DNA from 3 places in the Nocardioides eburneiflavus genome. Region 2 is predicted to be linked to each of the others. Evidence: predicted binding sites of a transcription regulator. Region 2 holds the regulator's gene; each other region holds the start of a gene.
What was found. Region 2 encodes LexA, which represses DNA repair genes until DNA is damaged. Its sites were predicted from a motif close to TCGAACANNTGTTCGA; they were not measured.
Positions count from the first base shown of each region.

Region 1: a site for LexA is predicted at 2,957-2,972, ahead of EXE59_RS01010 (HNH endonuclease signature motif containing protein). Genes of this name have one in related genera too.
Region 3: a site for LexA is predicted at 4,954-4,969, ahead of EXE59_RS12455 (HNH endonuclease signature motif containing protein). Genes of this name have one in related genera too.

Region 1 is NZ_SRRO01000001.1:206,139-213,561, reverse strand. It holds gene EXE59_RS01025 (GNAT family N-acetyltransferase) at 1-445, opposite strand, end outside; gene EXE59_RS01020 (1,4-dihydroxy-2-naphthoate polyprenyltransferase) at 518-1,393, opposite strand; gene EXE59_RS01015 (MFS transporter) at 1,377-2,732, opposite strand; gene EXE59_RS01010 (HNH endonuclease signature motif containing protein) at 3,038-4,576, shown strand; gene EXE59_RS01005 (IS256 family transposase) at 4,640-5,986, opposite strand; gene EXE59_RS01000 (hypothetical protein) at 6,123-6,398, shown strand; gene EXE59_RS00995 (sigma-70 family RNA polymerase sigma factor) at 6,471-6,647, opposite strand; gene EXE59_RS00990 (sigma-70 family RNA polymerase sigma factor) at 6,654-7,289, opposite strand.
Region 2 is NZ_SRRO01000001.1:1,650,502-1,657,924, reverse strand. It holds gene EXE59_RS07785 (NAD(P)/FAD-dependent oxidoreductase) at 172-1,380, shown strand; gene EXE59_RS07780 (SDR family NAD(P)-dependent oxidoreductase) at 1,495-2,286, opposite strand; gene lexA (transcriptional repressor LexA) at 2,423-3,145, shown strand; gene EXE59_RS07770 (NAD(P)/FAD-dependent oxidoreductase) at 3,204-4,436, shown strand; gene EXE59_RS07765 (alkaline phosphatase D family protein) at 4,988-6,658, shown strand; gene EXE59_RS07760 (alkaline phosphatase family protein) at 6,658-7,423, shown strand, end outside.
Region 3 is NZ_SRRO01000001.1:2,648,136-2,655,558, forward strand. It holds gene EXE59_RS12435 (PucR family transcriptional regulator) at 1-706, shown strand, start outside; gene EXE59_RS12440 (MerR family transcriptional regulator) at 781-1,797, shown strand; gene EXE59_RS12445 (glycerophosphodiester phosphodiesterase) at 1,922-2,788, shown strand; gene EXE59_RS23775 (type 2 periplasmic-binding domain-containing protein) at 2,915-3,271, shown strand; gene EXE59_RS12455 (HNH endonuclease signature motif containing protein) at 3,344-4,888, opposite strand; gene EXE59_RS12460 (GNAT family N-acetyltransferase) at 5,118-5,564, opposite strand; gene EXE59_RS12465 (uracil-xanthine permease family protein) at 5,758-7,185, shown strand; gene EXE59_RS12470 (FAD binding domain-containing protein) at 7,182-7,423, shown strand, end outside.

The sequences.
Region 1 (7,423 bases), 1.4 Mb from region 2:
AGGTCGCCGGGCCGAAGCCCCAGCGACCGTAGATCGTGGCCTCGGCCGCCGTCAGCGCGGCGATCGGCACGCCGGCGGCGACGGCGTCGACGAGGTCGTCCTCGATCATGCGGCGCAGCAGGCCCTGGCGGCGATGCGTGGCACTCGTGGTGACGTCGGTGATCATCCGCAGCGGCAGCAGCTCGCGCCCGGCGTTGAGCGTCTTGTCGAGGCTGGCGTACGTGGCGACGGGCATGGGGCCCGCGCCGAACTCGCCCTCGGGAAGCCAGGCGCCGCGCACGATCACCGCGTCGGTGCGGTAGTGCTTGACCCACCTCTCGACGGCGTCGTCGTCGGGGCGGTCCTCGCTGAAGCCGCGCAGGACCGCCTCGATCCAGCCGCGGCGCCGCGCGGCGGCTGCGGGGGAGTCGTCGGAGAAGTCGAGGATGTCGAAGGCGTAGTCCACCCGGCCACGCTAGTGAGCGCGGGCCCGGACGGGCCACGGGTTATCCGTTGGTCGAGGAGGGACGGAGCCCCGTCACGAGACCACGAGCAGCGGCGCCGCGACCAGCACCGACCAGATCAGCTCCGAGGCGCCGGTCGCGGCCAGGACCGGGATGAGCGCCGGACCCTGCGCCCCGCCGAGGACGGCCCGCGTCGGGACGCCCGCGCGGGCCAGGAAGCCGAGCCCGACCAGCGCCCACCACGTCGTCGCGGCGGCGACCGCGACGACCGCGGCGGCGGCGGCGAGGACGAGGAAGGCGTACAGGTAGCGGGTGCGCTCGTCGCCGAGGCGTACGGCGAGGGTGCGCTTGCCGGCGACGGTGTCGGTGGGGATGTCGCGCAGGTTGTTGGCGACGAGGATGGCGCAGGCCAGGGCGCCGATGCCGACGCCGGCGTAGAGCGCGGGCCACTCCCAGGTCGAGGTCTGGACGTAGGTCGTGCCGACCACGGCGACCAGGCCGAAGAAGACGAAGACCATCACCTCGCCGAGGCCGAGGTAGCCGTAGGGCCTGTCGCCGCCGGTGTAGAACCAGGCGGCCACGACGCACACGAGCCCGACGGCGACGAGCCACCAGGCGGTGGTCGCCGCGAGGACCAGGCCGGCGACGGCGGCCACGCCGAAGGCGGCGAAGGCCGCGAGCCTCACCGCGCGGGGCGTCGCCGCGCCCGAGCCGACGAGGCGCATCGGACCAACCCGCTCGGCGTCGGTGCCGCGGATGCCGTCGGAGTAGTCGTTGGCGTAGTTGACCCCGACCTGCAGCGCGAGGCTCACGACCAGCGCGAGCAGCGCCTTCCACCACACGGCCTGGTCCACGTATGCCGCGACGCCGGTGCCGGCGAGCACGGGCGCGACCGCAGCGGGGAGGGTGCGGGGCCGGGCGCCGGCGATCCAGTCAGCGGTGGAGGTCACCGGTGGATTCTGGCAGGGGTGCGTCGGGCTCCATCGGCAAGGGCTCCTGCGAGACCGCGACATCCACGTGCTCCGGGTCGCTCGCCCGGGCGTCGGCCAGGACGTCGGCGGGCACGTGCTGTTCGAGGAAGCGTCGACCTGCGTGCGCCGACTTGTGCAGGCCGGCCGCTGCCACGACGACGATCGCCGCGATCGTGAGCCAGCCGAGGGCGCCCCACTCCATCGCGAGGAAGCCGTAGGCCGCGGGTGCCCAGAACCGCCCGAGCGTGCCACCGAGCTCGGAGACGCCCTGGTAGTCGCCGCGGCGACGGGGGTCCATCAGCTCGACCTCGAGGGTCCAGCCCGAGGCGGAGAGGAAGAGCTCGGCCCAGGTGAGGACGATGTGGCCGAGGAAGAACAGCACGATGGTCAGCCAGCCGGTCGTCTCGTGCGTGGCCAGGGTGACGAGGCACGTCAGGACGAAGAAGAGGGTGGAGAGGCGTACGGCGCGCAGGGCGGTCTCGACGTTGCGGATGCCACGCGACGCGAGCCGCGGGAGCACGATGCACATGACCGTGTTGGTGCCGAAGAGCACCGCGACCAGCACCTTGGGTGCGTCGGTCTCGGTGACCAGCCACACCGGGATGACGGTGTGCAGCAGCACCTGGTTGGTCCACATGACGCCGGTGAAGAAGGTGACCGCGATCCAGCTGCGGTTGCGGATCGCGGGGATGCCCTCGGGCTTGACCCGTGGCTCGGAGCTGCGTACGTCGTGGCTGGCGTCGGGGAGCCGAGGGATCGCCAGGGCGTTGAGGAGGAACAGCAGCGCGCTCACCACGGGTGCCCACCGCAGGACGTCGGTGCCGAAGGCGATCGCGCCCGCGCCGAGGAAGGCGCCGATGCTGAAGCCGACGTTGAGCGCGGAGTAGAGGTAGGCGCGCGACTCGACGCGCTCGGCCGGCGGCAGGATGTCGATGACGTACGCACCGTGGGCCGCGCCGCCCAGGGTGCCGGCGACCTCCATCACGACGGCGAGCGCGACGTACTCGGGGAAGCTGTCGATGAACGGCCACGCCAGGAACAGCACGCCATGGATCGACGCCGACAGGGTCCACATGCGCTTCGGGCCGAAGCGGTCGACCAGCTTGCCCATGGGCACGGCGACGATGAAGCTCGCCACCGCGGCGATGGTGAGTCCGATGCCCACCTCGGCCAGCGAGAGGCCGACGACGAGGGTGAAGAACACCGCCGACCCGGCGAGGAACGCGCCGTCGCCGGAGGCGAAGAGCAGGGACTGGACCGACAGCCTCCGCGCGAGGGGGGACGGGGGCGTGGCGTAGTTCTTCAGGGCCGTGAGCATCGCCGGTCATTCTCGCCCGGGGGACCGACAGTCGTCCTGCGATTTTCGGTCGGGGCAGTGGGTGGCGGCGTGCTCTCGGTCACCCCTCGGTGGCCGGGCAGCCGGTCACTGCTTCGGTGGTCGAGTAGCCGGGCGAGGAACGAGCCCCGGTGTATCGAGACCCGGGCGACCGTTCGCTGGTCGAGGAGGTCGCGCAGCGACCGTCACGAGACCCCTGACCCGGTGCGCAGACCTGTTCGGAAATACTTCTCCACAACCCTGTTCTCGCAGGTCGGGGTGTCGGTGGGCTCTGGGAGACTGGACCCATGTCCACCACCGCTCCGGCCCCCGCCACCAGCCCCGTGCTGGATCGTGCGGTGCTGGATCGTGCGGTGCTGGACCGGGCGGCGGCGGCGATGACGGCGAAGCGTCGTGTCGAGGTCGAGGTGCTGGAGTCCGCGCTGGCGTGGGCGCAGGCGCACGTCGTGTCCGACGAGGAGGTGGCGGCGGGGTGGCGTTCGGAGACGATCCACGCGCCGGGGTCGCCGGCGGCGTTGTTCGGGGAGCGTCCCCTGCCGATCGCGGGCGAGGGTGCCCCGCTGGTCGCGGAGTTCGCGGTGGTCGAGCTGTCGGGGGTGTTGGAGCAGTCCCACGAGGCCACGCTGGCGCTGCTGGGTGACGTGCTCGACCTGGCCCACCGCCTGCCACGGCTGTGGACGCTGGTGCGGTCGCTGGTCGTGCCGGTGCGGCTGGGGCGGGAGGCGGCGCGGGTCTCGCGCGACCTCGACCTGGTCGCGGCCGGTCACGCGGACCGGCTGCTGGTGTGGCAGCCGCGTCGGTTGAACCCGCACCGCATCGGGGTCCTGGTCCACGAGGCCCGCCTGTACGCGGACCCGGACCGGGCGATCGCCGACCACGACCACGCGCTGGAGTCCCGGCGCGTCGAGGTGCACCACGAGCAGGGTGCACCGGGGGTGAGCGAGGTGTTCATGAGCCTCGACGTGGCTGATGCGGTCGCGTTCGACCACACCGTGTCGACCATGTCGACCACCATGCGAGCCCTGGGTCACCCCGGCGACCTCGGCGTCCGCCGCGCCCACGCGGTCGGGCTCCTCGCGGACCCGCAGCAGGCCCTCGACATCCTGGCCGCCGCGGATGTCGCGGACCCCGACCGTGACGTCGACCCCGACCGCGACGAGAGCGTGTGCGTGGCCGACGAGGCCGCCTACGCGACCCCGGACCCGTTCCGCCGACCCACCACCGACACCCCCTCGAAGATGTCAGGCCGGGCGGGTCGGTCGGGTGAGGTGCGGCTGGTGCTGCACCTCACCGACCGCGACCTCCTCGCCCACGGCATTGACTCCCAGACCGTTGATGCCTGTGGGGTGGCGCGCAGTGACGAGCTCGGCCCGATGCTGCTGGGCCGGCTCCAGACGTGGCTGCTCACCGCCGGCACAGTGACCATCCAGCCCGTCCTCGACCTCGACCCGGCAACGAGCCCGATGCCCGCGGTCGACCAGCACGACCCGCCCGCGCCGATGGCCGCCGCAGTCCGGCTCCGGGACGCCACCTGCGTGTTCCCCGGCTGCAGCCGTCCCTCCGGGCGGGCCGACCTCGACCACATCGTCGAGTACGTCCCCCTCGACGAGGGCGGGCCACCCGGCCAGACCCACCCGGCCAACCTCGCGCCCCTGTGCCGGCGACACCACCGGGCCAAGACGTTCGGCGCCTTCACCTACCACCGACGACCCGACGGCGCGTACGAGTGGACCCTGCCCTCCGGCAGGCGCATCGTCACCGACCCACCCCGCCCCCGACCGAGACCAGGACCGAGACCAGGACCAGAGCCACGGTCCAGACCCTGACCGCCCCGCACGCCCGACACCACCGGGTCTGTCCGACTAACGGTGTAAGCAGCGGTTCCATTGTTAGAGGTTCTCCGGGGCCGGCATCCGATCGGCGAAGGTGATGGCGAAGGCGTTGAGTGCTGGCTTCCACCTCATCGTCCATCGTGTCTGACCGGTGCCCTTGGGGTCCAGCGACCTGGTGACCATGTAGAGGCACTTCATCGCTGCCTGCTCGGTCGGGAAGTGGCCCCGCACCGTGACCGCGCGACGGTAGCGGGCGTTCAACGACTCGATCGCGTTGGTCGAGCACAGCACCTTGCGGATCTCGGCGTCGTAGTCGAGGAACGGGGTGAACTGCTCCCACGCCGATCGCCACAGGCCACTGATCGCGGGGTAGGGCTTGCCCCACTTCTCGTCGAACTCCTCGAACGCCCGCCAGGCCGCCTCCCGGGTCGGGGCACCGTAGATCGGCTTCAGATCGGTGGCGATCTGTCCCCAGTACTTCTTCGAGGCGTAGCGGAAGGTGTTGCGGATCAGGTGGATCACGCACGTCTGCACAACGGCTTGGCCGTACACCGCTCCGACGGAGTCGGGCAGGCCCTTGAGGCCGTCGCAGATGACGAAGAAGATGTCCTCCACGCCGCGGTTCTTCAGCTCGGTCAGGACCTGAAGCCAGAACTTCGCTGACTCCCCGCCACCGGTGCCGGCCCAGATGCCGAGGATGTCCTTGTGGCCGGCGAGGTCGACACCGATCGCGGCGTAGATCGGACGGTTCCCGACCTGGCCGTCGCGGATCTTGACGTAGATCGCGTCGATGAACACCGCGGCATAGACCTTCTCCAGGGGCCGCGAGGTCCACTCGGCCATCTCGGCCACGACCTTGTCGGTGATCCTCGAGATTGTGTCCTTCGACAGCGAGGCCCCGTAGATCTCGGCGAAGTGAGCGCTGATCTCACCGGTCGTGAGGCCCTTGGCTGCCAGCGACAACACGATCGTGTCGACATCACCGAGGCGTCGTTGGCGCTTGGCCACGATCACCGGGCTGAAGGTGCCATCGCGATCACGCGGGACGGTGATCTTGATCGGTCCGACGTTGTCGGTCAGCACCGTCTTGGTCCGAACCCCGTTGCGGGAGTTCCCGCTGTTGCGGCCGGCGGCCTCGTGCTTGCCATAGCCCAGGTGCTCAGACATCTCCTCGTCCAGCGCCGTCTCGATCACGGTCTTGGTCAGGGCCTTCAACATGCCATCCGGGCCGGTCAACGCGACCCCACGAGACCGCGCCGTGCGGACCAGCTCGCGGGCGATCTCGAGCTCCTCAGCAGATGGCTGAGCAGACCCCTCGAAGCCAGGGTCACCTTCCTGCGCAACGTCCGGCGGTGACACCGCCACATCCTCGGGTGGGCTCACAGAACTCAGTGTTTCGGTCATCGTGACTCCATCTCGCCAACCAGCTGGTCAGCGTGTCGAGCCACTTACACCGTTGTTCGGACAGTCCCACACCACCGGTGATCGGGCCTGTGGCACGCGCATGTCGTGTGAGAGTGGGCAGATGCAGGATGATCGTGTGCAGACTGACACGACCCCGCTGTTCTGGTCCGGGTTCTGGCTGCACGTCGCCGTGGCGATCGGTGCGTGGTTCGTGGTCGACCGTCCCTACCTGACGTCAGGGTTCTTCACATGGGTCATGGCGATCACAGTGACGGTCATGGTGATCGGCGTGGTGCTGGGGATCGTGCGCCGGTCGATCCGCCACGGCGTCGTCGCAGGGTTCGGTGCGTTCCTGGCGCTGTGCGGCGAGCTGGTCATCCTGGTGCTGGATGCAGGCATCAACTCCCAGTAGAGCCAGCGACGACGAACGTGCCGGCTGCGCGATCCTCACTCCGTCCCGGCATCTCAGCGCTCCCCGCCACCCTCACGCCACCGGCAGCTCGCCGCCCAGCACGTTGCGAATGTCCTTGAGGATGCGGTTCAGGACGCGGGACACCTGCGCCTGCGAGAGGCCCACTGCTTCACCGATCTCCCCCTGGGACCGCTCCTCGTAGAAGCGCAGGTACACGATGCGACGGTCCCGGGCCGACAGCTGCCGCACGGCGGGTTAGAGCATGACGGCCGCCTCGGCCGCGCCGTACGCCTCGTCGGTCGAGCCGAGGAAGTCGGCGAGCGTGCTGGTGCCGTCGCCGACAGGCGTCTCCAGGGCCGCTGGAGCGAAGCAGCCATCGACCGACAGGGCGTCGACGACCTCGCTCACGTCGACGTCGAGGTGGGCGGCGATGTCGCTGGGTCTCGGCGAGCAGCCGTGGAGTGCGAGCAGCTCGTCCTGCGCCTGCCCGATCCGTGCCTGGAGCTCCTGGACCCGGCGTGGGGGACGCACCATCCACCCGGAGTCGCGGAAGTGGCGACGGAGCTCGCCGCGGATGGTGGGCACGGCGAACGCCATGAAGTCGTGCCCGGCGTCCGGGTCGAACCTGTGGGCGGCCTTGGTGAGGCCGAGGAGCGCGACCTGCTCGAGGTCGTCGAGGTCGATGCCCCTGTTGCGGTAGCGCAGGGCCATCGACCTGGCGACCTCGAGGTGGGCCTCGATCAGCTCGTCGGTGAGGAGGTCGCGCCTCGCCACTCCGGCGGGCGGAGCCGACCCGGCCGACGTGAGGTGTCGGTTGGGGGTGCCGCCGGACGGGTGGGCCCCGTCAGGTGCGTGGTGCGCTGCTTCGAGCTCTTGTGGGGTGACCTGCACGCTGACCACGGTCGTGGCCTTCCTGTTGTCAGGAGGAGCTCACCGTGGTCTCCAGCGAGCCGTGTGGGCACACCTTCTACCGTTCGGCCGCGACCCGTTTCAACCCGCCGACCACCCCTTCGAGGGGGCCTTCC
Region 2 (7,423 bases):
CGATCGAACATGTGTACGACGGTAGAGCACCTGTTCGAACAACGCAAGCATCAGGGCGAACAATTGTTCGACGTCCGGACGGCCCCCACGGAGAGGACCAACGGACCTACCCGCACCACCCCGGAGCGACGAGCGTGGAGGCACAGCCACACGACACAAGGAGAGCGAGCCATGTCGCGCAAGAAGGTCCTGGTCCTCGGGGGCAACTTCGGCGGTCTCACCGCCGCCATCACGGTCAAGCACGAGCTGCACGGGGACGTCGACGTGACGGTGGTGTCCTCCTCCGACGAGTTCCTCTTCACCCCGTCGCTGATCTGGGTGCCGTTCGGCAAGCGCACCCGCGCCGACATCACCTTCAAGGTCGGCCCGACGTTCGAGGAGCACGACGTCGAGTTCGTCCACGCCGAGGCCACCGCGATCGACCCCGAGGCCCGGCGCGTCGAGACCACCGCCGGCCCGCAGGACTACGACTACCTCGTCATCGCCACCGGCTACCGCAACCGCTTCGAGGTCATCCCCGGCCTCGGCGAGGGCGGCAACGCGCACACCATCACGACGATGGACGACGCGATCCACGCCGGTGAGGGCTGGCGGCAGTTCCGCGAGAAGCCGGGCGACGTCGTCATCGGCGCGACCCAGGGCGCCGGCTGCTTCGGCGCGGCGTACGAGTTCCTCTTCAACACCAGCTACCAGCTGAAGAAGGCCGGCCTCAAGGACCGCGTGAAGCTCACCTACGTCAGCGCCGAGCCGTTCCTCGGCCACTTCGGCATCGGCGGCCTCCCCCACGGCGAGAGCCTGCTCGGGATGTTCCTCAAGAAGGAGAAGATCGACGCCGTCCTCGACACCGCGATGGACCACGTCGACGAGGGCCGGCTGGTGCTCGCCGACGGGAGCGCGCTCGACTTCGGCTACGCGATGATCATCCCGCCGTTCTCCGGCCAGGAGGTCGTCCGCAACACGCCCAAGCTCGCCGACGACAACGGGTTCGTGAAGGTGCGCGACACCTACCAGAGCGAGGCCTACGACGACGTGTACGCCGTGGGCGTCGCCGCCGCGGTCGACGTCCCGTGGCAGACCCCCACGCCGGTCGGCATCCCCAAGACCGGCTTCCCCACCGAGCAGCAGGCCCACGTCGCGGCGACCAACATCGCCGCCCAGATCAGGGGCGAGGCACCCGACGCGCACAAGGCGTTCGGCGACATCCCGGCGGTCTGCGTGATGGACGCCGGCAACAACGGCGTCATCATCCTCGCCGACAAGATGCTGCCGCCGCGCAAGCACGGCGTGCTGATCCCCGGCCCGCAGGCCCACGCGATGAAGCTCGGCTTCGAGAAGTACTTCCTCTGGAAGATGAAGCACGGCCAGGTACGCCTGCCCTGATCGCGCCCTGCGGTCCACTTGGTGACCCGAGTAGTCGCCGGTCGCACAGCATGCCCCTGCTCGAGCGGACATATGCCCGCTCGAGTGGGCAAGTGGTCGGGCGGGCGCCCGCGCTCAGCCGGCGGCGCGGCGCCGCATCGCGCGGCGCCCCTGCGCCGCGAACAGCGACGCGGCGTGCTGCGTGACGCCCGGGGCGAGCGCGGCGCCGCGGACCACCCCGCCGCGCCAGCCCGGCACGGTCCGCACCACGCGGCGCGAGCCCACGAGGGCGACGGCCGCCTCGGCGACCTCGGCCACGCCGAGGATCGGGCCGCCGGAGTGGGTCAGCTGCGAGCCGAGGCCGTCGGGGTCCTGCGCGGCCAGCATCGCGGTGTCCACCCCGTCGGGGCACAGCGCGTGGACCCGCACCCCGCGGGGGGCCTCGGCGTTGACCGACGCCGACAGCGAGACGACCGCGGCCTTCGTCGCGGCGTACATGCTGTAGCCCGGCACCGGCCCGAGGCCCGACAGCGAGGCGACGTTGACGACGTCTCCCCCGGCCGGCCCGAACGCCGCCAGCGCGGCTCGGGTGCCCCACGTCGTACCGAGCAGGTTGACCTCCACCAGGCGGCGCACCTGCTCGTCCGTCAGCGCGGCCAGGGCGCCGTCGTCACCGACGCCGGCGTTGTTGAACCACGACGTCAGCGCCCCGTGACGGGCCGCCTCCTCCGCGACGAGGACGTGGGAGGCGGGATCGCGTACGTCCTGACCGAGGCCCGCGACCGCGCCGATCTCCGCCGCCGTCGCAGCGGCCGCCCACCCGTCGAGGTCGCCGATGACGACGGCGTGGCCGCGCGCGACCATCAGCTCCGCGATGCCGCGCCCGATCCCGCGCGCTCCACCGGTGACGACGCACGAGGTCTGCATCGCACCGACACTAGCGCCATCCCAGCGACACGCGACTTCGAACAGGTGTTTGATCCTCGGGCCCACCGAGGGCTACGGTGAGCGCACAGCTCCCGCCCGGCGCGGACGGTGGGGGCACCACGCAGTGGAGGACGCCATGGCCAAGCAGGACGACAAGAACGTCATCGAGATGCCCGACGGCCCCCCGGACGCCACCGGGCTGACGCCGCGCCAGCAGCGCGTGCTCGCCACGATCAAGGACTCGATCGAGTCCAAGGGCTACCCGCCGTCGATGCGCGAGATCGGCCAGGCCGTCGGCCTCACGTCGTCGTCCAGCGTGGCCCACCAGCTGCGCGTGCTCGAGGGCAAGGGCTTCCTCAAGCGCGACCCCAACCGTCCCCGCGCCCTGGAGGTGTTCCTCCCCGAGGTGATGGCGGCGCGCCGCTCCCTGTCCCACGGCGAGGAGTCGAGCGTCGACGAGACCGGCATCGGCGACATCGCCCCGACCGCGGTCAACATCCCGGTCGTCGGCCGCATCGCCGCCGGTGGCCCGATCCTCGCCGAGGAGCAGGTCACCGACGTGTTCCCGCTGCCCAAGCAGCTCGTCGGCGACGGCACGCTCTTCCTGCTCGAGGTCTCCGGCGACTCGATGGTCGACGCGGCCATCTGCAACGGCGACTACGTCGTGATCCGCCAGGAGCAGACCGCCACCAACGGCCAGATCGTCGCCGCGCTGATCGAGGGCGAGGCCACGGTCAAGACGTTCCAGCGCAAGGACGGCCACGTCTGGCTGCTGCCGCACAACGACGCCTACGACCCGATCCCGGGCGACGACGCCACGATCCTCGGCGTGGTGACGGCGGTGCTCCGCAGCCTCTGAGAGCCGTAGGGGTGGGACGGGCGTTGAAAGCCCACCACCCGCGGGCCACGATGGCAGCATGAGCGACGCCCGAAACACTGACGCCGAGAAGACCTACGACTACGTCATCGTCGGAGCGGGGGTCGCCGCGGCGAGCGCCGTGAAGGGCATCCGCGCCGAGGACGCCAGCGGCACGATCGGCGTGCTCGGCTCCGAGCCCGCCAAGCCGGTCTACCGGCCCGTGCTCACCAAGGACCTCTGGCTCAAGGACGACGCGACCCTCGAGGGCAGCTCGCTGGCCGGCGACCTCGACGACGACGACGCCGTCGACCTCCTCACCGACACCACCGTCACCGCGATCGACCGCGAGGCCCACGTCGTACGTCTCGCCGACGGCAGCAGCGTCGGCTACGGCAAGCTCCTGCTCGCGACCGGCGCAGAGCCGCGCGTGCTCGGCGTCGACCCCGGCCCGCGCGTCCTCTACTACCGCACCGCCGCCGACTACGAGCGGCTGCGCGCGGTCGCCGCGAAGGGCAGCCACGTCGCGGTCGTCGGCGGCGGCTACATCGGCTCCGAGATCACCTCGGCGCTGATCCAGAACGGCATCGACGTCACCCTCGTCCTCGACCTCGAGGACGTGCAGGAGCAGATGTTCCCGCGCGCCCTGGCCGCCCACCTCACCAAGGAGCTCGCCGACCGCGGCGTGACCATCGTGCACGGCTCGGTCTCGGGTGGCGAGGAGGACGACGGCGGCGTACGGATCCGCCTCGACGACGACTCCCACATCGTCGCCGACGCCGCCGTGATCGGCGTCGGCGTCCTGCCGCGCACCGGGCTCGCCGAGGCCGCCGGCCTCGAGGTCGACAACGGCGTCGTGGTCGACGACCACCTGCGCACCAGCGACCCCGACGTGTACGCCGCGGGCGACGTCGCGTCCTACCCCGACGCCCTCCTCGGCCGCCGCCGGGTCGAGCACGTCGACCACGCCGAGAAGTCCGGCGAGCACGCCGGCAGGGTGATGGCCGGCGCCGATGCGGCGTACGACTACACGCCGTTCTTCTGGTCCGACATCCTCGACGAGGGCTACGAGGCCGTCGGCGAGACCAGCAGCCGCCTCGACCTGGTCGAGGACTGGAAGGACGGCGAGATCGGCACGGGCGTCGTCTACTACCTGAAGTCCGGCCAGGTCCGCGGCGTCGTCCTCTGGAACGTCTGGGACAGCGTCGACAAGGCGCGCGAGGTCATCAAGGAGACCGGCGAGCAGCCGGTCAACGACCCGGAGTCGCTGCGGGGGCGCATCCCGTTCGGCTGAGCGCGCGTGCCGCTGGTCGAGCAGCGAGGCACGAACGTCCCGCTGGTTGAGCAGCGAGGAACGAACGTCCCGTTGGTTGAGCAGCGAGGAACGAGCGTGTCGAAACCAAGGCCTCGACTCGCTCGGTTTCGACACGGGCGCTGCGCGCCCTGCTCAACCAGCGGCCAAAGCCGCCGGACGACCGAACGTCCCGCTGGTTGAGCAGCGAGGAACGAGCGTGTCGGAACCAAGGCCTCGACTCGCCTCGGTTTCGACACGGGCGCTGCGCGCCCTGCTCAACCAGCGGCCAAAGCCGCCGGACGACCGAACGTCCCGCTGGTTGAGCAGCGAGGAACGAGCGTGTCGGAACCAAGGCCTCGACTCGCCTCGGTTTCGACACGGGCGCTGGGCGCCCTGCTCAACCAGCGGCCAAGCGGGGGTTTCGACACGGGCGCTGCGCGCCCTGCTCAACCAGCGGCCAAGCGGGGGTTTCGACACGGGCGCTGGGCGCCCTGCTCAACCAGCGGCCAAGCGGGGCGTAATCCCGGCGCGGGTGCGTCGTTGAACCACCCGTGACCCCCTCACCCCACCTCTCCCGACGGGCCGTTATCGCCGGCGGCGCCGGGGCGGCCGCGGTCGCCGGCGGCACCCAGGCCGTCGGAGCACGACCCCGGCACGAGACCTTCCAGCACGGCGTCGCCTCCGGCGACCCGCTCCCGCGCGCGGTCGTCCTCTGGACTCGCGTCACCCCGACCGCGGCCGCCGACCCGGGCTCGGGCGCCGGCCCCCGCGTACGGGTCACGTGGGAGGTCGCTACCGACCGCGGGTTCCGCGACGTCGTACGCCGGGGGTCGGTCCGCACCGGGCCCGCCCGCGACCACACCGTGAAGGTCGACGCGACCCGGCTGCGCCCCGACGCGGCGTACTTCTACCGCTTCACCTGCCGCGGTGAGACGAGCCCGGTGGGGCGTACGCGCACCGCCCCGGCCCGCAACGCCACGCCCGCGGGCCTGCGGTTCGGCGTGGTGTCGTGCGCCAACCTCCAGGCCGGCTGGTTCTCCGCCTACCGCCACCTCGCCCGGCGCGACGACCTCCACGCGGTGATCCACCTCGGCGACTACCTCTACGAGTACGCGCCCGGCGAGTACGGCTACGGCCGCGCCAACACCGACATCAGGCCGCACGCGCCGGCGCGCGAGATGGTCGGCCTGGCCGACTACCGCCAGCGGCACGCGCAGTACAAGTCCGACCCCGACCTGCGTGCGTTGCACGCCCGCCACCCGTTCATCGTGACCTGGGACGACCACGAGGTCACCAACGACGCCTGGCGCGACGGCGCGGAGAACCACCAGCCCGCGGAGGGCGACTACGCCGCTCGTCGCGCCGCCGCGCACCGGGCGTACGACGAGTGGATGCCGGTGCGGATGTCCGGCACCGCCGCCACGGGTGACGGCACGCGGCTGTTCCGCACGCTGCGGTTCGGTGCGCTCGCCGAGCTCAGCATGCTCGACCTGCGCACCTACCGCGACCGGCAGGCCACGACACCCGCGCCGAGCCCCGTGCCCACCCCGACCGGCGGCACGGACGGCACCATCGCTGGTCGGGCGCAGCTCGACTGGCTCAAGCGGCGCCTGCGGCGCGGCGGGCCCCAGTGGAAGCTCGTCGGCAACCCCGTCATGATCGCGCCGGTCACCTTCGCGCAGCTCCCCCACGACCTCGTCGACCCGGTCAACGACGTCACCGGCCTGCTCCCTCGCGACGGCGCGCCCTACAACGTCGACCAGTGGGACGGCTACACCCGCGACCGGCGCGAGCTCTTCGACCACATCCGCGACCAGGGGCTGCGCGACGTGGTGTTCCTGACCGGCGACATCCACTCCGGCTGGGCCTGCGACCTCCCCCACGACGCGGCGACCTACCCGCTCGGCGACTCGGCCGGCGTCGAGCTGGTCTGCACCTCCGTCACGTCCAACAACCTCAAGGACATCACCGGCTCCCCGGCGCGCACCTCCTCGCTCGCCGTCGAGGCGGTCATCCAGACCAACAACCGGCACGTGAAGTACCTCAACTTCGACGACCACGGCTACTCCGTCCTCGACGTCACGCCGGAGCGAGTGCAGATGGACTGGTACGTGGTCGGCGACCGTGCCGACCGCGCCGCGGGCTCGTCGTGGACCGCCTCCTGGGCGACGAGGTCCGGCACCAACCGGGTGCAGGCCGCGAGCGGACCGGTGGACGCCTGATGTGCGGGCCGTCCCACCGCGCGGCTCCGAGCCGCGCCTTCGAGCGCGGTCGCGAGGAGATCCGTACGGGGCGACGCACGCTGCTGGTCGCAGGAGCGGCCGGCGTCGCCATCTCCACCGCCACCTCGAGCCTGCCGCGAGCTGCAGCGGCGGCGTCGGCCGGCACCCGGAGGAGGGCGTACGTCCTCGTCCTCGACGGGTGCCGGCCCGACGAGATCACGCGTGAGCTCATGCCCCGCACCAGCGCGCTGCGCGACGGCGGCCTCCACCACCCGCGGGCGACGTCGCTGCCGGTGATGGAGACGATCCCCAACCACGTGATGATGATGAGCGGCGTCCGGCCGGACCGGTCGGGCGTACCGGCCAACTCGATCCTCGACCGCACGACCGGCGAGGTGCGCGACATGGACCGCCCCGAGGACATCCGGGTCCGCACGATCATCGAGCGGCTGAACCGCAACGGCCTCACGACGGGCACCGTGCTCAGCAAGGAGTACCTCTACGGCATCTTCGGCGGCCGGGCCACGCACCGCTGGGAGCCGGCGCCGATCGTCCCGGTCTCCGGCCACGCACCCGACCTCTTCACGATGGAGGCGACGCTCGCGATGGTGGAGGAGCACGACCCCCACCTGGTGCTCGTCAACCTCGGCGACATCGACCGGCTCGGGCACTCCGACCTCACCGGACCGCTCGGGGCGAGGGCCGCGCGGCAGGCGGCGCTCGCCGCGACCGACGTCCAGGTGGGCCGGTTCGTCGACCTGCTGA
Region 3 (7,423 bases), 1.0 Mb from region 2:
GCCGGTGATGGTGGTGGTCGCGGTGCTCGACCCGGACGCGATGGCAGCGCTGGGCCCCGACCCCGAGGACCGGCGTGCGTGGCAGGACCGCTTCGCCCACGCGTGGCGGCAGGTCTCGGCGACGGTCGACCCGAGCATCGCCTCGGTCGCCTTCAGCCGCGAGGTCGTCACGCTCGTGCCCGTCGACCTCGAGGCCGGCGCCGCCGACGCGCACGTCGCCGTCGACCGGATCATCGCGGCGGTTCGGGGTGACCGCGGTGGCGGCCGGATCGCGTTCTCCGCCGGCGTGAGCCGCGTGTCCCACGGCCTCGGTGACCTGCCGGAGGCGTTCCGCCAGGCCCAGCGGGCCGTCGAGATCGGCCGCCGGGTGCACGGCGGCGGCTCGGTCACCCGCTTCGACCAGCTCGGCCTGCACCGGCTGCTCGCCCTCGTGCCCGACGGGTCCGAGCTGACGGCGTTCGCGGCCGACGTCCTCGGCCCGCTCGCCGAGCGCACCCCCGAGGCCGCCGACCTGCGCGAGACGCTCCAGGTGCTGCTCGACACCAACTTCAACGTGGCCGAGGCGGCGCGCGCCCAGTTCTTCCACTACAACACGATGCGCTACCGCGTCGGCAAGCTGCAGCGGATCCTCGGGCCCGTCGCCACCGACCCGCACCTGCGGCTCGACGTGGCGGTCGCGCTGCGGGCGCTGGAGATCGTCGGCTGATCCGCTTGACCTTGTCCCCGCGGGAGGGCCCACGGTCGTCGGACCGGTGACAGCCACCGGAGAGGATGGCGACGATGACCAGCACCCGTGACCTGATGACCATCGGCGACTTCGCCCGCGCGGCGGGCCTGACGCCGAAGGCGTTGCGGCTCTACGACGAGCTCGGGCTGCTGCGTCCGGTCGAGGTCGACGAGCACTCGGGCTACCGCCGGTACGCCCCCGCCCAGCTCGAGCGTGCCCGCCTGGTGGCGACGCTCCGGCTGGTGGGCATGCCGCTGGCCCGGATCGAGCAGGTGCTGGACGGCTCCCGCGCCGACATGGCGCAGGCCGTCTCGGCGTACTGGGTCCAGGTCGAGGCAGACACCGCGACCCGCCGCGACATCGTCGCCACCCTCGTCCACCACCTGAGGAACGAGGAACCCGACATGACCCTCTCCACCCACACCCTGCACGCGACGTTCGGCACCAGCCACCTCCGGGGCGGCCGCGACCGCCAGCAGGACGCGTACGTCGCGACGCCCGAGCTGGTGGCGGTCGCCGACGGCTTCGGTGACCGCGACGACCTCGCCGCCATGGCGCTGGCGGCGTTCGGGACCGGCGGCCTCGACGGCGCCGTGGCCGAGGTCGCGGCCGACATCACGGCGGGCCTGCCCGATGCGCCGACCTCGGGCACCACCCTCACCGCGGTCGTCCTCGAAGGAGGAACCGCGCGCATCACGCACGTCGGCGACGCGCGGGTGTGGCTGGTGCGCGACGGTGCGCTGCGGCAGCTCACCCACGACCACACGGTCGTCGCCGCGCTGATCGACGCTGGTCAGCTCACCGTCGACGAGGCGCGCTCGCACGAGCACCGCAACCTGCTCAACCGCGCCCTGGCCCCGGGCGTCGTGGCCGACGAGGCCGCGGTCGACCTCCGGCCGGGCGACCGGCTGGCGCTCACGACCGACGGCGTCCACTCGTACGTCGACGACCTCGCCCCGCTGCTCCTCGCCGACGGCGAGCCGCAGGACGTCGCGGACTCCGTGGCGGCGGCCGTCGTCGCCGCCGGCGAGCCGGACAACCACACCGTCGTGGTGGTCGACCTGTCCTGAGGCCGGCACGCAGCCGACACGGTCGGTTGCGCCTCCCGTCACCGTGCGTTGGCCTCGGGCGCGCACGGTGGGCGGGAGCGCCCGGCCGACCGGCTGGGCCCGACACTCCTCGGGAGAACACCAGATGCGCCGTACGACGCGACTCCTCGCAGCACCCGTCCTCGCCCTCGCCCTGCTGGGCTCGGTGGGCACCCTCTCCGCACCGGGCGCCTCGGCAGCCCCGGCGCCCGCGATCAAGGTGACCGCTCACCGCGGCTCGTCCGGAGCGGCTCCGGAGAACACGCTCGCCGCGGTCCGGCTCGCCCTCGCGCAGAAGTCCGACGTGGTCGAGAACGACATCCAGCGCACCCTCGACGGCGAGCTGGTGATCATGCACGACGTCACCCTCGCGCGGACGACCGACGTCGAGCAGGTCTTCCCGGACCGCGCCCCCTGGAACGTCCGCGACTTCACGCTCGCCGAGATCAAGCAGCTCGACGCCGGCTCGTGGTTCGCCCCGGAGTTCGCGGGGGAGCGGGTGCCGACCTTGGCCGAGTGGGTCGGCGCGGTCGGCGATCGGGCCGGCATGCTGCTCGAGCCCAAGGCGCCCGAGCTCTACCCCGGCATCGAGGTCGACCTCGACAAGGAGCTGCGTTCGCTCCCTGCGTTCACCCGGGCGCTCCAGCGCGACCGGGTCGTCGTGCAGTCCTTCAACCACCCCTGGCTGCGCGCGTACAAGGACCTGGCTCCCGACGTCACCGTCGGGCTGCTCTACGGGAGCAGGCCGACCCCGGCGGACATCGCCGCCGCCGCGACCTGGGCGCAGCAGGTGAACCCCGCGCTCGGCGCGATCGACGAGGCCACCGTCGACCAGATCCACGCCCAGGGCATGGAGGCGCACGTGTGGACCGTGAACGCCGGCCAGGACATGCGCCGGGCGATCAGGTGGGACGTCGACGGCATCATCACCAACTACCCGCAGGTGCTGCGCGACATCCTGCGCCGGGGCTGACAGCCGGCTCGGGTCCTGGTCACGGTCGCCCTTGCCAGTGAGATCGGGGCGCGCCTGGTCGAAGGTGTCTACGCGGTCCGCGCGGATGCCGGCCACCAGACGCCTGCTGACATCAACCAGCCCGGCGTGCGGATCGGGGTCAAGCGCGGCTCCGCGTACGACCTCCACCTCACCCGGACCCTCCAGCACGCGACCGTGGTGCGAGGCGAGGAGGGCGTCGACGTCTTCCTCGACGACGGGCTGGACGCCGCGGCGGGAATCCGCCAACCGATGACCGCCTTCGTCCAGGGGCGAGCGGACATGCGCCTGATCGACCAGCGATTCATGCAGATCCAGCAGGCAGTGGGCACCGCGAAGGGGCGGCACCCGGACACCGTGGCGTTCCTGCGCGCAGCAGTCGAGGACCTCAAAGCCAGCGGATTCGTGTCCGAGGCACTCCGGATGTCGGGGCAGGCTGACGCGGTGGTCGCACCTCCCGGGTGACTCCCGCAGCCGCGCCGCGGACCTGGGCGTGCCGCTGGCCCGATCACCGGTGGTGTCGGGCTGGCGGGGCGGTCAGGGTCTGGAGCGTGGCTGTGGTCCTGGGCCTGGTCTCGGTCGTGGGCGGGGTGGGTCGGTGACGATGCGCCTGCCGGAGGGCAGGGTCCACTCGTACGCGCCGTCGGGTCGGCGGTGGTAGGTGAAGGCGCCGAACGTCTTGGCCCGGTGGTGTCGCCGGCACAGGGGCGCGAGGTTGGCCGGGTGGGTCTGGCCGGGTGGCCCGCCCTCGTCGAGGGGGACGTACTCGACGATGTGGTCGAGGTCGGCCCGCCCGGAGGGACGGCTGCAGCCGGGGAACACGCAGGTGGCGTCCCGGAGCCGGACTGCGGCGGCCATCGGCGCGGGCGGGTCGTGCTGGTCGACCGCGGGCATCGGGCTCGTTGCCGGGTCGAGGTCGAGGACGGGCTGGATGGTCACTGTGCCGGCGGTGAGCAGCCACGTCTGGAGCCGGCCCAGCAGCATCGGGCCGAGCTCGTCACTGCGCGCCACCCCACAGGCATCAACGGTCTGGGAGTCAATGCCGTGGGCGAGGAGGTCGCGGTCGGTGAGGTGCAGCACCAGCCGCACCTCACCCGCCCGACCCGCCCGGCCTGACATCTTCGAGGGGGTGTCGGTGGTGGGTCGGCGGAACGGGTCCGGGGTCGCGTAGGCGGCTTCCTCGGCCACGCACACCGACTCGTCGACGGCGGGGTCGACCGGCCGGTCGGGGTCCGCGACATCCGCGACAGCCAGGATGTCGAGCGCCCGCTGCGGGTCCGCGAGCAGCCCCACCGCGTGGGCGCGGCGGACGCCGAGGTCGCCGGGGTGACCCAGGGCTCGCATGGTGGTGGCCATCGTCGACACGGTGTGGTCGAACGCGACCGCATCAGCCACGTCGAGGCTCATGAACACCTCGCTCACCCCCGGTGCGCCCTGCTCGTGGCGCACCTCCACCCGCCGGGACTCCAGCGCGTGGTCGTGGTCGGCGATCGCCCGGTCCGGGTCCGCGTACAGGCGGGCCTCGTGGACCAGGACCCCGATGCGGTGCGGGTTCAACCGGCGCGGCTGCCACACCAGCAGCCGGTCCGCGTGGCCGGCCGCGACCGGGTCGAGGTCGCGCGAGACCCGCGCCGCCTCCCGCGCCAGCCGCACCGGCACGCCCAGCGACCGCACCAGCGTCCACAGCCGTGGCAGGCGGTGGGCCAGGTCGAGCACGTCACCCAGCAGCGCCAGCGTGGCCTCGTGGGACTGCTCCAACACCCCCGACAGCTCGACCACCGCGAACTCCGCGACCAGCGGGGCACCCTCCCCGGCGATCGGCAGGGGACGCTCCCCGAACAACGCCGCCGCCGACCCCGGCGCGTGGATCGTCTCCGAACGCCACCCCGCCGCCACCTCCTCGTCGGACACGACGTGCGCCTGCGCCCACGCCAGCGCGGACTCCAGCACCTCGACCTCCACGCGACGCTTCGCCGTCATCGCCGCCACCGCCCGATCCAGCACCCGATCCGACACCGCACGATCCAGCACCGCACGATCCAGCACGGGGCTGGTGGCGGGGGCCGGAGCAGTGGTGGACATGGGTCCAGTCTCCCAGAGCCCACCGACACTGCGACCTGTGAGAACGCGACTGTGGAGAAGTATTTCCGAACAGGTCTGCGCACCGGGTCAGGGGTCTCGTGACGGTCGCTGCGCGACCTCCTCGACCAGCGAACGGTCGCCCGGGTCTCGATACACCGGGGCTCGTTCCTCGCCGGCTACTCGACCAGCGATGGCTGACAGGCTGGTCGACCACCGATGGGGAGATCGGTCAGAGCCGCTTCTCGTAGAACACCCGCGTGAACCCGTGCTCGGTGGTGCGGGCGGTCTCGACGTAGCCTGTCCGCTCGTACAGCGCCTGGTTCTCGATCATCGTCACGTGGGTGTAGAGCCGGAGGCGGTCGTGCCCCAGCTCGGCAGTCCGGTGCTCGGCCAGCTCCAGGAGCCGGCGCCCGATGCCGCGGCCGTGGTGCTCCGGCAGGACCGCGACGTTCTCGAGGAGCAGGCACCCGTCCTCCTCGACGAGGAGCACGAAGCCGACGACGGCGCCACCGGACACGGCGACCCAGGCCTCGGTGTCCGCGACCGCAGCGGCGTAGTCGGTGTCCATCGGGCCGGGCCGCAGGCCGTCCAAGCGCTCGAGGTAGGGGGAGTACGCCGCTGCGGCGATGGCGGCCATGGGTCGTGCGTCGGCCTCGGTCGCGCGGCGCAGCTCCATCCCCGAAGCGTACGAGTGCGCGAGGTGACAGGCGGGAACGTGCACGTCATGGTCGACATCTGCCCGACCCACCCGAGAACTTGTCAGCGACTGCGGCGTTCCTTCGGCAGATGTCGCCAGTGAGGGTGTGAGATGGGCCGCACTAGTTTGTGGCTTCTCGGGTACACACCCCTGCGAATCTGGAGGCCTGCACATGTCGATGTTCAAGTGGGACGTGGTCGATCCCGCACCCGGTCAGGCGGTGCTGCCGATGCAGCGGCTGCCGTGGGGCAAGACGATCGGGCTCGGCGCCCAGCACGTGGTCGCCATGTTCGGCGCCACCTTCGTGTTCCCCCTGGTGATGGGGCTCGACGCCAACCTCGCCATCATGTTCTCGGGCTTCTGCACGATCCTGTTCCTGCTGATCGTCCAGAACCGCGTGCCGAGCTACCTCGGCACCAGCGCCTCGTTCGTGGCGTCGGTCGCGGCGATCCGCGCTCTCGACGAGGGCAACGACTCGTCGTACGTCACCGGCGCGATCCTCGTCGGCGGCCTCGTGCTCGCGGCCGTGGGTGTGCTCATCCACTTCGCCGGCGCCGAGCTCATCCACCGGATCCTGCCGCCCGCAGTCACCGGCGCCGTCGTCATGCTCATCGGCTTCAACCTCGCACCCGTCGTGGCCGGCATCTACTGGCCACAGGACCAGTGGATCGCCCTGCTGACGGCGGCGTTCATGGTGTTCGCCGCCGTGGCCCTGCCCGGCTTCTGGTCGCGCATCGCGGTCTTCCTGGCACTGATCTTCGGCTACCTGCTGTCGTGGCTCGCCGACGTCGTCATCGGCCCGATCACCTCCGTGACACCGGTGAGCAACGGTGAGGCGGTCGAGCACGACCGCGTCTCCTGGGCTGCCGTCCAGGCCGCCGACTGGATCGGACTGCCCAGCGGCACCCTGGCTGACGGCGTCTCCGTCGTCCACGGCCCGTCGTTCTCGCTGACCGCGATCCTGCTCGTCCTGCCCGGCGTCATCGCGCTCGTCGCGGAGAACACCGGCCACGTCAAGGCCGTCGCCGAGATGACCGGCGAGGACCTCGACCCCTACATGGGCCGCGCCATCGGCGCCGACGGCATCGCGACCGCCTTCGCCAGCGCGTTCGGCGGCTCGCCGACCACGACGTACGCCGAGAACATCGGCGTCATGGGCGCCACGCGGGTCTACTCCTCGGCCGCCTACTACGTCGCCGCGCTCGTGGCGATCCTGCTCGGCCTCTGCCCGAAGTTCGGTGCGGTCGTCAACGCCACCCCGGGCGGAGTCCTGGGCGGCATCACGGTCGTGCTCTACGGAATGATCGGACTGGTGGGCGCGAAGATCTGGGTCGAGAACAACATCGACTTCGGCAACCCCGTCAACATGGTCGGCCTGGCCGCTGGCATCATCGCCGGCATTGGCGGCGTGACCCTCACCTTCGGCGACGACTTCGAGCTCGGCGGCATCGCCCTCGGCACGATCCTGGTCATCGTCTTCTTCCACATGGTCAAGGGCCGTGGCGGGGACGGCGCCGGCACCGTCACCCGCAACCTCAGCCACCCCGGCTACGACGGCGGCGTCGACGACGCAGCCTCCGGAGGCGCGCACAACCGATGAAGCCCGCACCCTTCGCCTACCTGCGCCCGGCCACCCTCGAGGAAGCCCTCGCGGCGCTCGCGGGGCAGCAGGGGGCGAAGGTGCTGGCCGGCGGCCAGTCGCTCGTCCCGCTCCTCTCGATGCGTCTGGCCGCACCCTCGATGCTCGTCGACATCAACGCCCTGCCCGACCTCGGCCACGTCACCGTCTCTCCGGGCGGGGCCGGGGACGGGGCCGGGGAGGGCGTACGGATCGGCGC